Linked DNA regions of Bacillus pumilus. The main gene of each other region encodes a partner of the protein of the gene in region 2 in a complex. Links are inferred from orthologs where the notes say so. Each region holds a gene or a part of one and is shown on either strand. Other genes may lie near its edges. The genes, in order: rpsJ and nusB.

Region 1 (7,092 bases), 2.1 Mb from region 2 along the record:
TAAAAGAGACTCCTTGCAAAAGGGTCTCTTTTTTTGCTTTTCCAGATCAGAACGGCTACTATAAGCTATAGAATCTAAATGGAACCGAGAGGATCACTGGAATGGCGAAGACATATTTGAAGAAATGGTTAATCGGCGGGGTTGACCAATGGATTATGATCAAAGAAGATCACGCAAGTGAAGCGAAGCCTGTTCTTTTATTTTTACACGGTGGGCCCGGCTCCGCTCAAATCAGTTATATCGATTCGTTTCATGAGGAACTTAATCAAGATTTTACAGTTGTTCATTGGGATCAGCGAGGTGCGGGACTTTCCTATCAAAAGAACCTCCCCAATACTTCTATGACCATTCAGCAATTTATTGAAGATACGATTGAACTGACAGAGAAAGTCCTTTCATATCTAGGTCAATCAAAATTGTACATCGCCGGATATTCATGGGGGTCATTAATCGCCATACAAGCAGTACATAAGCGCCCAGATCTATATCACGCTTATTATGGAATTAGTCAGGTAGTAGATGTAATAAAAGAAGATATTGTGTCATACAAGCTTCTTTTAGAGAAATGCGAACGAAATCGGTTGTTTACTTGTTGCCTGCGATTACTGACGCCTCCTCCGTGGAAACGAATATCAGCTCATGCTCTGTTCTCTCTATATAAAGAGCTCGGAAGCGTAGGTCTCACACATAGGTGGAAGCCGCTGATTCAAATGCTACGCGGATTTCTTTTTAGTAAGGAATATCAGCTCAAAGATAAGTGGAATTTCCTTAAAGGACAGAAGCTTAGTCAGGACATGCTATGGAATGAATTGATGAATGAGAGCATTGAATACCGAGTTTCTACTATATTAATACCTTGTTACTTTATCATTGGTGAATATGACATGATTACACCAGTTGCTGTATCAAAACCTTATGTTGAGCAATTAACAGCACCAGTCAAAGAATGGTTCACCTTTAAAGAATCTGCACATTCCCCGCATCTAGAAGAACCAGAAGAATTTATTCGTACCATAAAAAAGACGGCTGTACATCATCTTCAGGGAAAGCTTGATTTATAGGCTCAACCCCTGTATAATATGAAAAGTGTGCAAATCATAAATTTATCCGATTTATTATTGCAACACGCAGGCCAATTTGGTACAATAGTGCATGTTGGTCTTTGACTGCGATGAAGTGAGAGGTTGCTGACACACCCGGCCGCTTTGCCATGGCAAGGTGATCAGGTTTTTCTCACGGAGAACTGTCTAACGTAAGTAGGCGAAAAGGAGGGAAAATAATGGCAAAACAAAAAATTCGTATTCGTTTAAAAGCATATGATCATAGAATTCTTGATCAATCTGCTGAGAAGATTGTTGAAACGGCTAAGCGTTCTGGTGCTAGTGTATCTGGTCCAATCCCGCTTCCAACTGAAAAATCAGTTTACACAATCCTTCGTGCGGTGCATAAGTACAAAGATTCTCGTGAGCAATTTGAGATGCGTACTCACAAACGTCTAATCGACATCGTGAATCCAACTCCACAAACAGTTGATGCACTTATGCGTTTAGATTTACCATCTGGTGTAGATATCGAAATCAAACTTTAATTCAAATAGAAAACACATATTATAGGAGGTGTGACTAATGACCAAAGGAATCTTAGGTAGAAAAATTGGTATGACGCAAGTATTCGCAGAAAACGGTGATCTTATCCCTGTAACTGTTGTTGAGGCTGCTGCTAACGTTGTTCTTCAAAAGAAGACTGCTGACACGGATGGCTATGAAGCAATCCAAATCGGTTTTGACGACAAACGTGAAAAGCTTTCTAACAAACCAGAGAAGGGCCACGTTGCTAAAGCGGAAACTGCTCCTAAGCGCTTCGTAAAAGAATTACGCGGTGCGGAGTTAGATGCGTATGAAGTTGGTCAGGAAGTCAAAGTTGATATTTTCGCAAATGGAGATATCGTAGATGTAACAGGAACATCAAAAGGTAAAGGATTCCAAGGGGCTATCAAGCGCCACGGACAATCACGCGGACCAATGACTCACGGTTCACGTTACCACCGTCGTCCTGGTTCAATGGGACCTGTTGATCCAAACCGAGTATTCAAAGGTAAACTTCTTCCAGGTCGTATGGGCGGAGAGCAAATCACTGTCCAAAACCTTGAGATCGTTAAAGTTGATGCAGAACGTAATCTTCTATTGATCAAAGGAAATGTACCAGGAGCTAAAAAATCTCTAGTAACTGTAAAGAGTGCAGTTAAATCTAAATAACTCTCTTAGGAAAGGAGGAAACAAGTCATGCCAAAAGTAGCATTATTTAACCAAAACGGTTCTACTAACGGTGAAATCGAATTAAACGCTTCTGTGTTTGGAATCGAGCCAAACGAAAGCGTAGTATTCGATGCTATTCTTATGCAAAGAGCTTCCTTACGTCAAGGAACTCACAAAGTAAAAACTCGTTCTGAAGTACGTGGCGGAGGTCGTAAGCCTTGGAGACAGAAGGGTACTGGTCGTGCTCGTCAAGGTTCTATCCGTTCACCACAATGGCGCGGAGGCGGTATCGTATTCGGTCCAACACCACGCAGCTATTCTTATAAATTACCTAAAAAAGTTCGCCGCTTGGCTATCAAGTCAGTATTGTCTTCTAAAGTAATCGACAACAACATCATCGTTCTTGAAGATCTGACTCTTGATGCAGTGAAAACGAAAGAATTCGCAGGCATCCTTAAAGGATTATCTGTCGAGAAGAAAGCGTTGATCGTCACTGCGGATGCAAACGAAACAGTTGCTTTATCTGCTCGTAACATCCCTGGAGTAACAGTTGTTGAAGCTAACGGTATCAACGTTCTTGACGTTGTCAACCACGAGAAACTTCTGATCACTAAAGCAGCGGTTGAAAAAGTAGAGGAGGGACTTGCATAATGAAAGATCCTCGTGATGTTCTAAAGCGCCCTATCATTACTGAACGTTCTGCTGATCTAATGACAGAGAAGAAGTACACGTTCGAAGTTGATGTCAGAGCTAACAAAACAGAAGTGAAAGACGCTGTTGAAGAAATCTTTGGAGTGAAAGTTGAGAAAGTCAACGTTCAAAATTACAAAGGGAAATCTAAACGCGTTGGACGCTACACTGGTATGACTAGCCGTCGCAGAAAAGCGATCGTGAAATTAACAGCTGACAGCAAAGAAATCGAAATTTTTGAAGCGTAAATCTTAAAAAGAAGGAGGGAAATTCAAAATGGCGATTAAAAAGTATAAACCAACCAGTAATGGTCGTCGTGGCATGACTACTTCAGATTTTGCTGAAATCACGACTGACAAACCAGAAAAATCGTTGCTTGCGCCGCTTCACAGAAAAGGCGGACGTAACAACCAAGGTAGAATGACTGTTCGTCATCAAGGTGGCGGTCATAAACGTCAATACCGTATCATCGACTTTAAACGTGATAAAGACGGTATACCTGGACGCGTTGCTACAATCGAGTATGATCCAAACCGTTCAGCGAACATCGCTCTTGTAAACTATGCAGATGGTGAGAAACGTTACATTCTTGCTCCGAAAGGAATCCAAGTTGGTACTGAAGTTACTTCTGGACCAGAATCTGACATCAAACCAGGTAATGCTCTTCCACTTATCAACATCCCAGTTGGTACAGTTGTGCATAACATTGAATTAAAACCAGGTAAAGGTGGACAATTAGTTCGTTCTGCTGGTACTTCTGCTCAAGTTCTTGGTAAAGAAGGTAAATACGTTCTTGTACGTTTGAACTCAGGAGAAGTTCGTATGATTCTTTCTGCTTGCCGTGCGACTATCGGTCAAGTTGGAAACGAGCAACACGAATTAATTAACATCGGTAAAGCTGGACGTTCACGCTGGAAAGGCGTACGCCCAACAGTTCGTGGTTCTGTAATGAACCCTAACGATCACCCACACGGTGGTGGTGAAGGACGTGCTCCAATCGGACGTAAATCACCAATGTCTCCTTGGGGCAAACCGACTCTTGGATTCAAGACTCGTAAGAAAACCAACAAGTCTGATAAATTCATTGTACGTCGTCGTAAAAACAAGTAACGGGGTTGTCTACGGTTCATTTAGGACCGTAGTTCAATCACGAAGGGAGGTTCCACAATGGCTCGCAGCTTAAAAAAAGGACCATTTGTTGATGATCATTTGATGGCTAAAGTCGAGAAATTGAATGAAACTGACAAAAAGCAAGTCGTAAAAACTTGGTCTCGTCGTTCTACAATTTTCCCACAATTCATCGGTCACACAATCGCTGTCTATGACGGACGCAAACATGTACCTGTTTTCATTTCTGAAGATATGGTAGGTCACAAATTGGGCGAATTCGCACCAAGCCGTACTTACAAAGGTCATGCTAGTGACGATAAAAAAACAAGACGCTAATGAGAGGAGGCTTTTAAATGCAAGCTAAAGCTGTCGCAAGAACAGTCCGTATTGCTCCTCGTAAAGCACGTCTAGTAATGGACCTGATCCGAGGTAAGCAAGTAGGAGAAGCAGTTTCTATCTTAAACCTTACACCTAAGGCTGCTTCACCAATTATTGAAAAAGTATTAAAATCTGCTATCGCAAACGCTGAGCACAACTACGAGTTGGACGCTAACAGCCTAGTGATTACTCAAGCATTCGTTGACGAAGGTCCAACACTTAAGAGATTCCGTCCACGTGCTATGGGTCGTGCGAGCGCAATTAACAAACGTACTAGCCACATTACAATCGTTGTATCAGAAAAGAAGGAGGGATAATCCGTGGGTCAAAAGGTAAATCCAGTAGGTCTTCGTATTGGCGTCATTCGTGATTGGGAATCTAAATGGTTCGCAGGAAAAGATTACGCTGACTTCTTACATGAAGACTTGAAAATCCGTGAATTCATCAGCAAGCGTTTGTCTGACGCGTCTGTTTCTAAAGTAGAAATCGAACGTGCTGCAAACCGCGTAAATATCACAATCCACACGGCTAAACCAGGTATGGTAATTGGTAAAGGCGGATCTGAAGTTGAAGCACTTCGTAAAGCTCTTAACAGCCTAACTGGCAAACGTGTACACATCAACATCCTTGAAATCAAAAGAGCAGATCTTGATGCTCAGCTAGTTGCTGAAAACATTGCTCGTCAACTTGAAAATCGTATTTCATTCCGTCGTGCACAAAAACAAACAATCCAACGCACAATGCGTGCTGGAGCACAAGGAATCAAAACAATGGTTTCTGGTCGTCTTGGCGGTGCAGATATTGCTCGTTCTGAATATTACAGTGAAGGTACTGTTCCGTTGCACACACTTCGTGCTGACATCGACTATGCTACTGCTGAAGCTGACACTACTTATGGTAAGCTTGGCGTAAAAGTATGGATCTATCGTGGAGAAGTCCTTCCAACTAAGAAGAATACTGCGGAAGGAGGAAAATAATATGTTATTGCCAAAACGCGTGAAGTATCGCAGAGAACATCGTGGAAAAATGCGTGGACGTGCAAAAGGTGGTACTGAAGTACATTTCGGTGAGTACGGTATCCAAGCTCAAGAAGCTTCTTGGATCACGAACCGTCAAATCGAAGCTGCTCGTATTGCTATGACTCGTTACATGAAACGTGGCGGTAAAGTTTGGATTAAAATTTTCCCTTCTAAGCCATACACAGCTAAACCTCTAGAGGTCCGCATGGGTTCCGGTAAAGGTGCTCCAGAAGGATGGGTGGCTGTAGTAAAACCAGGCAAAGTTTTATTTGAAATTTCTGGTGTGTCTGAAGAAGTTGCTCGTGAAGCTCTTCGTCTTGCATCTCACAAATTGCCAATTAAAACGAAGTTCGTAAAACGTGAAGAAATTGGTGGTGAATCAAATGAAAGCTAATGAAATTCGTGACCTTACCACTGCTGAAATTGAACAAAAAGTAAAGTCTCTTAAAGAAGAACTTTTCAATCTTCGTTTCCAATTAGCGACTGGGCAGCTTGAAAACACTGCTCGCATTCGTGAAGTGCGTAAATCAATCGCACGCATGAAAACTGTGATTCGTCAAAGAGAAATCGCTGCTAATAAATAATAATTAGAGGGGAGGCCCCGCAAACATGAGCGAACGTAACCAACGTAAAGTGTATCAAGGTCGTGTTGTTTCTGACAAAATGGATAAAACCATCACTGTTGTAGTTGAAACATACAAAAAGCATTCACTTTATGGCAAACGTGTAAGATACTCTAAAAAGTTCAAAGCACATGATGAAAACAACCAAGCAAAAATCGGAGACATCGTAAAGGTCATGGAAACTCGTCCTTTATCTGCGACTAAACGCTTTCGTCTAGTTGAAGTTGTCGAAGAAGCCGTTATTATCTAATAAAGTTCGGATTTCTTTTTCCGAAAGGAGGTAACATTAATGATTCAACAGGAGACTCGTTTAAAAGTAGCTGACAACTCTGGCGCACGCGAAGTACTAACGATTAAAGTTCTTGGTGGCTCTGGACGTAAGACGGCTAACATCGGTGATGTCATTGTTTGTACGGTTAAACAAGCAACACCAGGAGGCGTTGTCAAAAAAGGTGAAGTTGTGAAAGCAGTTATCGTTCGTACAAAGAGCGGAGCTCGCAGAAACGATGGATCTTACATCAGCTTCGATGAAAATGCATGTGTCATTATCCGTGACGACAAGAGCCCACGTGGAACTCGTATCTTCGGACCAGTAGCACGTGAACTTCGTGAAAACAACTATATGAAAATTGTTTCTCTAGCACCAGAAGTACTTTAATGAATACAATCCGCGACTCAAGGAGGTGCGATTAAATGCATGTTAAAAAGGGCGATAAAGTAGTGGTTATCTCTGGTAAAGATAAAGGTAAACAAGGAGTCATCCTTGCTGCTTTCCCTAAGAATGACCGTGTTTTAGTAGAAGGTATTAACCTTGTGAAAAAACACTCTAAACCAACCCAAGCTAACCCTCAGGGCGGAATTTCTGAACAAGAAGCGCCGATCCACGTATCAAACGTAATGCCGCTTGATCCTAAAACGGGTGAAGTGACACGTGTTGGGTATAAAGTTGAGGACGGAAAGAAAGTCCGTGTAGCGAAAAAATCTGGGCAAGTTCTAGATAAATAGTAAATAAGGAAG
Region 2 (7,116 bases):
AAGTAGGTAAATCCCATTTCCTCAAAGAACATGCCAGATACAAGTAGATATTTGAGGCTGTCTTTGATACGCTCTGCTGTGGCAGCAAGCTTTCCACCTACAGCTGGAATGCGCTTGAATAAATATTCAAGTTCGTCTTTTACCCATTGGTATTTGCCAGCTGTACGTAATCTGCCAAGCATTGTGTGAATCGCACCGACGTTTGGTGCAATACTCATTTCATTGTCGTTTAATATGACAATCATATCTTTCTTTTCATCACCGATATGATTCAAAGCTTCTAGCGCCATACCTCCGGTTAGTGCACCGTCTCCGATAATCGGCAGGATATATTCATCTGTCCCTTTGATATCACGCGCTGCCGCCATACCCATCGCGCCAGATAACGAGGTTGAACTGTGACCTGTCTCCCACACATCATGCTCGCTTTCATTTCGTTTAGGAAAACCGCAAAGCCCTTTATATTGACGAAGTGTATCAAACTCCGCCCCTCTTCCCGTTAACAGCTTATGAACGTACGACTGATGTCCAACATCCCAGAGGAATTTGTCTTTTGGGCTGTCAAATACTTTATGAAGCGCAACAGTCAGTTCAACGACTCCTAGGTTCGGACCGATATGCCCACCAGAGTTAGCTAAGGACTCAATTAAAAACATGCGAATGTCAGCGCTAAGCTCCTCTAATTCTGCATTTGACATTCCTTTTAGAAACGTTGGATTTTTTATTGATAAAAGATCCAATTAGGATCAACTCGCTTTCAACAAAATTTCTATATACATCTATAATGCCTCATTCCTTTGAAAACCAATAGGGAATAAGAGTTGTCTCATCATAATAAACTGTTTACAGTTTACCACAATTGCTCGAGGACCCTCAAATCTAGGCTGTTTTTAATGATCTCTTGAGGCAATTAGATCACATAAATCATGCAACAATTGCTGCTCTAATTGAAGATTTGAGACAATTTCTTTTGCACGTGTGATGTGCTCATGCAGCTTTTCTTTTGCTCCTGAAAGCGTTAATAAAGAAGGATATGTCGACTTTTCATTTGCTGTATCAGAGCCGACCCGTTTTCCGATTTTTTCTTCGCTTCCTTCGAGATCTAAAATATCATCACGGATTTGAAACGCAATGCCAATATGATAGCTAAATTCCCTTAGCTTTTCGATATCGTCATCTGATGCTCCTGCTAGCATTGCACCTGCTGCGACGCTGAACGTAAGGAGTTTTCCTGTTTTACGGGCGTGAATGGATTCTAGTTCAGCAAGCGATACTTGCTTTTGCTCTGCTTCCATGTCGTCAAATTGACCGCCAACCATTCCTAGAGCACCTGCTGACTTTACAAGCTCATCCACAATTCTGAGCTTTTTGTCAGCAGAGACGCTGCTAGACAGCTGAGATGTAATCAGGCGGAAGCTTTCTGTTAAAAGGGCATCACCTGCGAGAACCGCTGTTGCTTCTCCGTACACTTTATGATTCGTCGGTTTTCCTCTGCGAAGGTCATCGTCGTCCATGCAAGGAAGGTCATCATGTATCAATGAATACGTATGAATCATCTCAACCGCACAGCCGACAGGTATACCGTCTTCTTCGTTTTTACCGTAGGCATTTAGAAGAGCAAGAACGAGAACAGGTCGAAGCCTTTTCCCGCCCGCTTTAAGAGAATAGAGCATAGAAGATTTCAGGTCTTCAGGAATCGTCAATTCCTGAACATATGTAAATAAATAATCTTCAATGGTCTGTTTTCGTGTTGTTAAAAATTCATTTAAATTACTTGTCACCAGCATCGGCCTCCTTCACTGAGAAGGGAGCTAGCTCACCGTCCTCTTTTAAAATGAAATCCATTTGCTTTTCAACATGCTGTAATTTTTCATGACAAAGCTTCGAAAGGGTCATCCCTTCTTGGAAATAATGAATGGCCTGCTCAAGTGGTACATCTCCTTCTTCGAGCTTTCCCACAATCTCCTCAAGACCTTTCATCGCCTCTTCAAATGTCATTTGTTCTTCTTTTTGTTTATTGGATTCTGTCATGTTGATTGCCCCTCCTTCTCAATAACCTCACAAATCAGACGTCCATCCTTCATCGTGATGGTCAGCTGATCCTGCGTCTCTACTTGGTTCACACTTTTTATTAGTTCATCTTCTTTATAGGCTAAGCTATAGCCTCTTTCCATCACTTGAAGTGGATTTAATGCATTTAGTTTACCAAGAACCGATTGGAACTGCGAATGAATTGTTTTCATTTGCACATTCATACTGCGAATGAGCTGTTCTGTTTCATTGGCGTGGCGTTTTTTCGCTTGAAGCAGCTGCTCTTTAGGGTGAAGCGGCTTCAGCCTGTATGTCTGGCGGTCTAGCTGACTGCGTTTTAGCTCAATTTGCCTCGATAGCTGTTTTTGAAAACGGTCAAATACCAAATCGAATTGCTGCTCTTTTTGCTCCTGTAATCGTTTTGGAAAACGGAAGGCATAAGAGGATTGCAGCGCCACAAGACGATCCTTCGCTTGTGAGGTTCGATTCTTTACCGCTCTTGTTAGCCGTATATCGATTGATTTGATTCGTTCAATTAAATCGGTCGTGCTTGGAACAGCAAGTTCGGCTGCTCCTGTTGGTGTGGGTGCTCTCATATCTGCAGTGAAATCACTGATCGTAAAGTCTGTTTCGTGTCCAACTGCAGATATGATTGGAATGTCTGATGCGAAGATGGCTCTTGCGACAGCTTCTTCATTAAAAGCCCAAAGCTCTTCAATCGAACCGCCTCCTCTTCCGACAATCAAGACATCACAGAGCTGTTTTTCATTCGCTTCCTTAATCCGCTCTACGATGGAACGGGTCGCATGCTCACCTTGAACGAGCGCCGGAAGCACAATGATTTTCGCCTGCTGATAGCGCCGATTAATGGTCGTAATGACATCTCGAACAGCCGCTCCTGTTGGAGACGTAATGACACCAACAACCTCTGGATATTCAGGGATTGGCTTTTTATAGCGCGCATCAAATAAGCCTTCACTTGCTAGCTTTTTCTTCAGCTCTTCATAAGCGAGATGAAGAGCACCAACACCATCAGGCTGCATTTCTTTTGCATATAATTGATAGTTGCCGCTTGGTTCATAGACTTGAATTCCGCCGCGTACAAACACCTTCATTCCACTCTTAGGTGAAAAAGGCAGCTTCGCCGCAGAGCGCTGAAACATGACAGCTTGCATGCGTGCGTTTTCGTCTTTTAAGGTGAAGTACACATGTCCTCTTGAATGAATCTTGACATTGGATAGCTCACCTTTGATCCAAATATCTTCTAAATGCGGATCAACATCAAATTTTCTTTTTATGTATTTTGTAAGGGCTGTGACCGTCACAAAGGCTTTTTCACTCATGACGTATTCCTCCTCTTCAAAAACGCACATTCATCCACCAGCAGCATGCAGGTGGATGAATGGATAAAGCTTATGCTAATGTACGTTTTGCTGATTTAACCGTATTATGTGCAAGCATCGTAATCGTCATTGGACCGACTCCGCCAGGGACTGGTGTGATATAAGAAGCTTTTTCTTTTGCCTCTTCAAAATCAACATCTCCAACAAGCTTTCCATTATCCAACCGATTGACTCCTACATCGATCACAATAGCGCCTTCTTTAATTTGGTCAGCTTTAATAAAGTTTGCTCGACCGACGGCAACAACTAAAATATCCGCTTTCAACGTATGTTCTGAAATATTCGCTGTTCTTGAATGGCAATAAGTAACCGTTGCGTTTTCGTTTAACAGTAATTGTCCTACTGGTTTACCGACAATATTGCTGCGTCCGACAACAACGACTTCTTTTCCAGAAAGACTGACGCCCGTTTTATTTAGTAATTCAACAATGCCTGCTGGTGTGCATGGAAGGAATGTGTCTTCCCCAAGGAGCATTTTCCCGATATTCAATGGATGGAAACCATCAACATCTTTTTCAGGTGAAATACGTTCAATCACGGCTTTTTCAGAAATATGTTTTGGCAGTGGAAGCTGAACAAGAATCCCGTGGAATTGATCGTTCGCATTGTACTGATCAATCAGCTGAAGCAATGCTTCTTCTGTTAAAGAAGCATCTAAATGATCTAGCTGGAAATGCATCCCCATTGCTTCTGCTGCTTTTTTCTTCCCACGTACGTAAGAAAGTGAAGCCGGATCATCACCGATTAGAATAACGGCAAGACCAGGTGTGACACCTTTTTGTTTTAGCTCTTCTACTTCTTTTGCTAATTGCTCACGCTTTTCTTTTGCTGTTTCTTTCCCATCGATGATTGTTGCTGTCATGTCGAATCCTCCTATTGCTGCTTTAGGTCGTTTTTAATGTTTGAAAGTACTCCATTTACAAATTTCGATGCTTTATCGTCACCGAATAATTTGGCCAGTTCAATCGCTTCATTCATTGAGACACTAACCGGGATATCTTCTTGATACACCATCTCGTACACAGACAGCCTTAAAATGGCTCTGTCTACGTTTGCAATACGATCGAGTTTCCAATTCACTAGATGCTGTGAAATCATGTCATCGAGCTTGTCCTTTTGTTCAAGCACACCGAAAACCAGCTCCTCGAAAAAAGGATCTGATTCTTGTTCATCCAGCGCATGTGTAATGGCCTCTTTCGGATCAATATTGCTCACATCAATTTGAAATAATGTTTGTAGCGCCTTTTCTCTTGCAGTTCTTCTTTTCATTATTTACTCCTTTAACCACTTTATCCGCTTGTCGTTAAGCCATACAGAGATCATAACATATTTTGACCGTGGTCGCACCAAGATCCATGCGAGCTGTGACGAAAAACGAATCAATCAACGTGTGAGATCTTTATTATTCGGAAATGACCCAAAAATGGGCTTTAAAAAACCAAAGAGGCAATGCCTCCTTGGTTTCACTTGAACTCTTTTTTTACATTTCTTGATCTACTTCAGCCTCAGATGCTTTAGTATCAAATTGAATACCAACGACATGAATATTGATTTCATTAATCGTTAAAGCAGTCATGTTCAAAAGAGTTTGACGGATATTTTCTTGTACAGCAGTGGATACCTTTGGAATGGATAGGCCAAATTCAACCACACAATATACATCGATTGTGATGCCTTCATCAGAGACATCTACTTTCACACCTTTACGGTGATTTTTCTTACCAAAGCGTTCTGCTACATCAGCAGCGAAATTGCCGCGCATTTCGGCAATGCCTTCGACTTCTGAAGCGGCGATCCCAGCAATGACCTCAATCACTTCTGGTGCAATTTGCACTTTTCCCAATTGATCTTCATCAAGGTTCATTTCAAGCAAATTGTTTTCTGACACGATCATTCACCTCCGAAAGCTGTGATTATTTCATGATTTGGTATGTTTCTAAAAACTTCGTATTAAAATTACCACTCACAAATGTTTCATGCTCAAGCAATCTTAGATGGAATGGGATCGTTGTGTAGACCCCTTCAATGACGAATTCTTGAAGCGAGCGTTTCATTCTCGCAATCGCTTCTTCTCTCGTCTTACCATATGTGATCACCTTTGCAATCATACTATCGTAATATGGCGGAATCACATAGCCCGGATAAGCGGCAGAATCAACACGTACTCCTAGACCGCCTGGCGGAAGATACATTTTAATTTCACCAGCTGAAGGCATGAAGTTTTTCTCTGGGTTCTCTGCATTAATACGGCATTCGATTGCCCATCCTTCATATACGACATCCTCTTGTGTAAGAGAAAGCTTCTCACCTGATGCGACTTTAATTTGTTCTTTGATCAAGTCAACACCTGTGACCATTTCTGTTACAGGATGCTCTACTTGAATACGGGTATTCATTTCCATGAAGTAGAACTTCTCTTCATTATAATCATAAATGAATTCGACTGTTCCAGCACCAGTGTATTCAACAGCTTCTGCAGCTTTTACGGCTGCTTCACCCATTTGCTCACGGATGTCTGCATTCAGCGCTGGTGATGGCGTTTCTTCAAGAAGCTTTTGCATTCTTCTTTGAATCGAGCAATCACGCTCTCCTAAATGAATGGTATTGCCATGCTGATCTGCAAGCACTTGGATTTCCACGTGTCTAAAGTCTTCAATGAACTTTTCTAAATAGACGCCAGGGTTACCAAAGTTTTGCGCTGCTTCCTGCTGCGTGATGGTGACACCGTTAATAAGCTCTTCTTCGGTACGAGCTACACGGATTCCTTTACCACCGCCGCCGGCAGTTGCTTTTATAATCACAGGATACCCAATACTTGCTGCTGTTGAAACAGCATCATCAAGATCTTTTACAATTCCTTGGGAACCAGGAACAATCGGAACGCCAGCATCTTTCATTGTTTCCCTTGCGACATCTTTCGTTCCCATTTTGGAAATCGCTGACGCAGTTGGCCCAACAAAGATGACATTGCATTCCTCGCAAAGCTCTGCGAAGTCTGCATTTTCAGCAAGGAAGCCGTATCCTGGATGGATGGCATCTGTCCCTGTTAATTTGGCTACACTAACAATATTCGTGACATTTAAATAACTATCTTTTGAAGCAGTCGGTCCGATGCAATATGCTTCATCAGCCATTTGAACATGAAGCGCATCGCGATCCGCTTCAGAAAATACCGCAACTGTTTCAATTCCAAGCTCTTTACAAGCGCGGATAATTCTAACTGCGATTTCTCCTCTGTTTGCAATTAATAGCTTTTTAATCATGATCGTACTCCTTACTCTGCTTTCACTAGAAAGAGGGGTTGTCCGAATTCTACAAGCTGACCGTTCTCAGCTAATACTTCGACGATTTCACCTTTTACTTCTGCTTCGATTTCATTAAACAGTTTCATCGCTTCTACGATGCACACAACTGTGTTTTCCTTCACCTTAGAACCTGATGTCACATATGGATCTGCTTCTGGTGAAGATGAAGCATAAAATGTGCCAACCATTGGGGATGTGATTTTATGCAGATTTTCAGACGCAGCTGCCTCTTGTGCAGGGGCTTCGGTCTGAGCTGGAGCTTGTGCTTTAGGAGCTTGTTGAGCTGGAGCTGCTTGGACAGGAGCCACTGGTGCCGCTACTTGCTGAACGACTTCTTTATTTTTCTTCAGTTTGATTTTTGCACCTTCGTTTTCGTA

The links.
Region 1: the proteins of nusB (region 2) and rpsJ are in contact, whole or in part, in a solved structure (PDB 3D3B), measured with the Escherichia coli proteins. The link is inferred for Bacillus pumilus from one-to-one orthologs.

What each region holds. Positions count from the first base shown.
Region 1 is NZ_LT906438.1:137,295-144,386, forward strand. What follows is about bases 1-2,933. They hold rpsJ (30S ribosomal protein S10), read left to right. Parts: upstream 1-1,279; coding sequence 1,280-1,588; downstream 1,589-2,933. Other genes in these bases: CKW02_RS00725 (alpha/beta fold hydrolase), read left to right, coding at 102-1,061; rplC (50S ribosomal protein L3), read left to right, coding at 1,626-2,255; rplD (50S ribosomal protein L4), read left to right, coding at 2,283-2,906; rplW (50S ribosomal protein L23), read left to right, coding at 2,906-2,933. In the rest of the region: more of rplW, read left to right, coding at 2,934-3,193; rplB (50S ribosomal protein L2), read left to right, coding at 3,222-4,055; rpsS (30S ribosomal protein S19), read left to right, coding at 4,113-4,391; rplV (50S ribosomal protein L22), read left to right, coding at 4,409-4,750; rpsC (30S ribosomal protein S3), read left to right, coding at 4,754-5,410; rplP (50S ribosomal protein L16), read left to right, coding at 5,412-5,846; rpmC (50S ribosomal protein L29), read left to right, coding at 5,836-6,036; rpsQ (30S ribosomal protein S17), read left to right, coding at 6,062-6,325; rplN (50S ribosomal protein L14), read left to right, coding at 6,365-6,733; rplX (50S ribosomal protein L24), read left to right, coding at 6,769-7,080. UniProt on the Escherichia coli protein: Involved in the binding of tRNA to the ribosomes. Part of the processive rRNA transcription and antitermination complex (rrnTAC). The complex forms an RNA-chaperone ring around the RNA exit tunnel of RNA polymerase (RNAP).
Region 2 is NZ_LT906438.1:2,192,106-2,199,221, forward strand. Bases 3,006-5,962 are described here. They hold nusB (transcription antitermination factor NusB), read right to left. Parts: upstream 4,704-5,962; coding sequence 4,308-4,703; downstream 3,006-4,307. Other genes in these bases: xseA (exodeoxyribonuclease VII large subunit), read right to left, coding at 3,006-3,374; folD (bifunctional methylenetetrahydrofolate dehydrogenase/methenyltetrahydrofolate cyclohydrolase FolD), read right to left, coding at 3,445-4,296; CKW02_RS11180 (Asp23/Gls24 family envelope stress response protein), read right to left, coding at 4,915-5,322; accC (acetyl-CoA carboxylase biotin carboxylase subunit), read right to left, coding at 5,348-5,962. Also shown: dxs (1-deoxy-D-xylulose-5-phosphate synthase), read right to left, coding at 1-740; CKW02_RS11155 (polyprenyl synthetase family protein), read right to left, coding at 891-1,787; CKW02_RS11160 (exodeoxyribonuclease VII small subunit), read right to left, coding at 1,771-2,031; more of xseA, read right to left, coding at 2,028-3,005; more of accC, read right to left, coding at 5,963-6,697; accB (acetyl-CoA carboxylase biotin carboxyl carrier protein), read right to left, coding at 6,709-7,116. UniProt on the Escherichia coli protein: Part of the processive rRNA transcription and antitermination complex (rrnTAC). The complex forms an RNA-chaperone ring around the RNA exit tunnel of RNA polymerase (RNAP).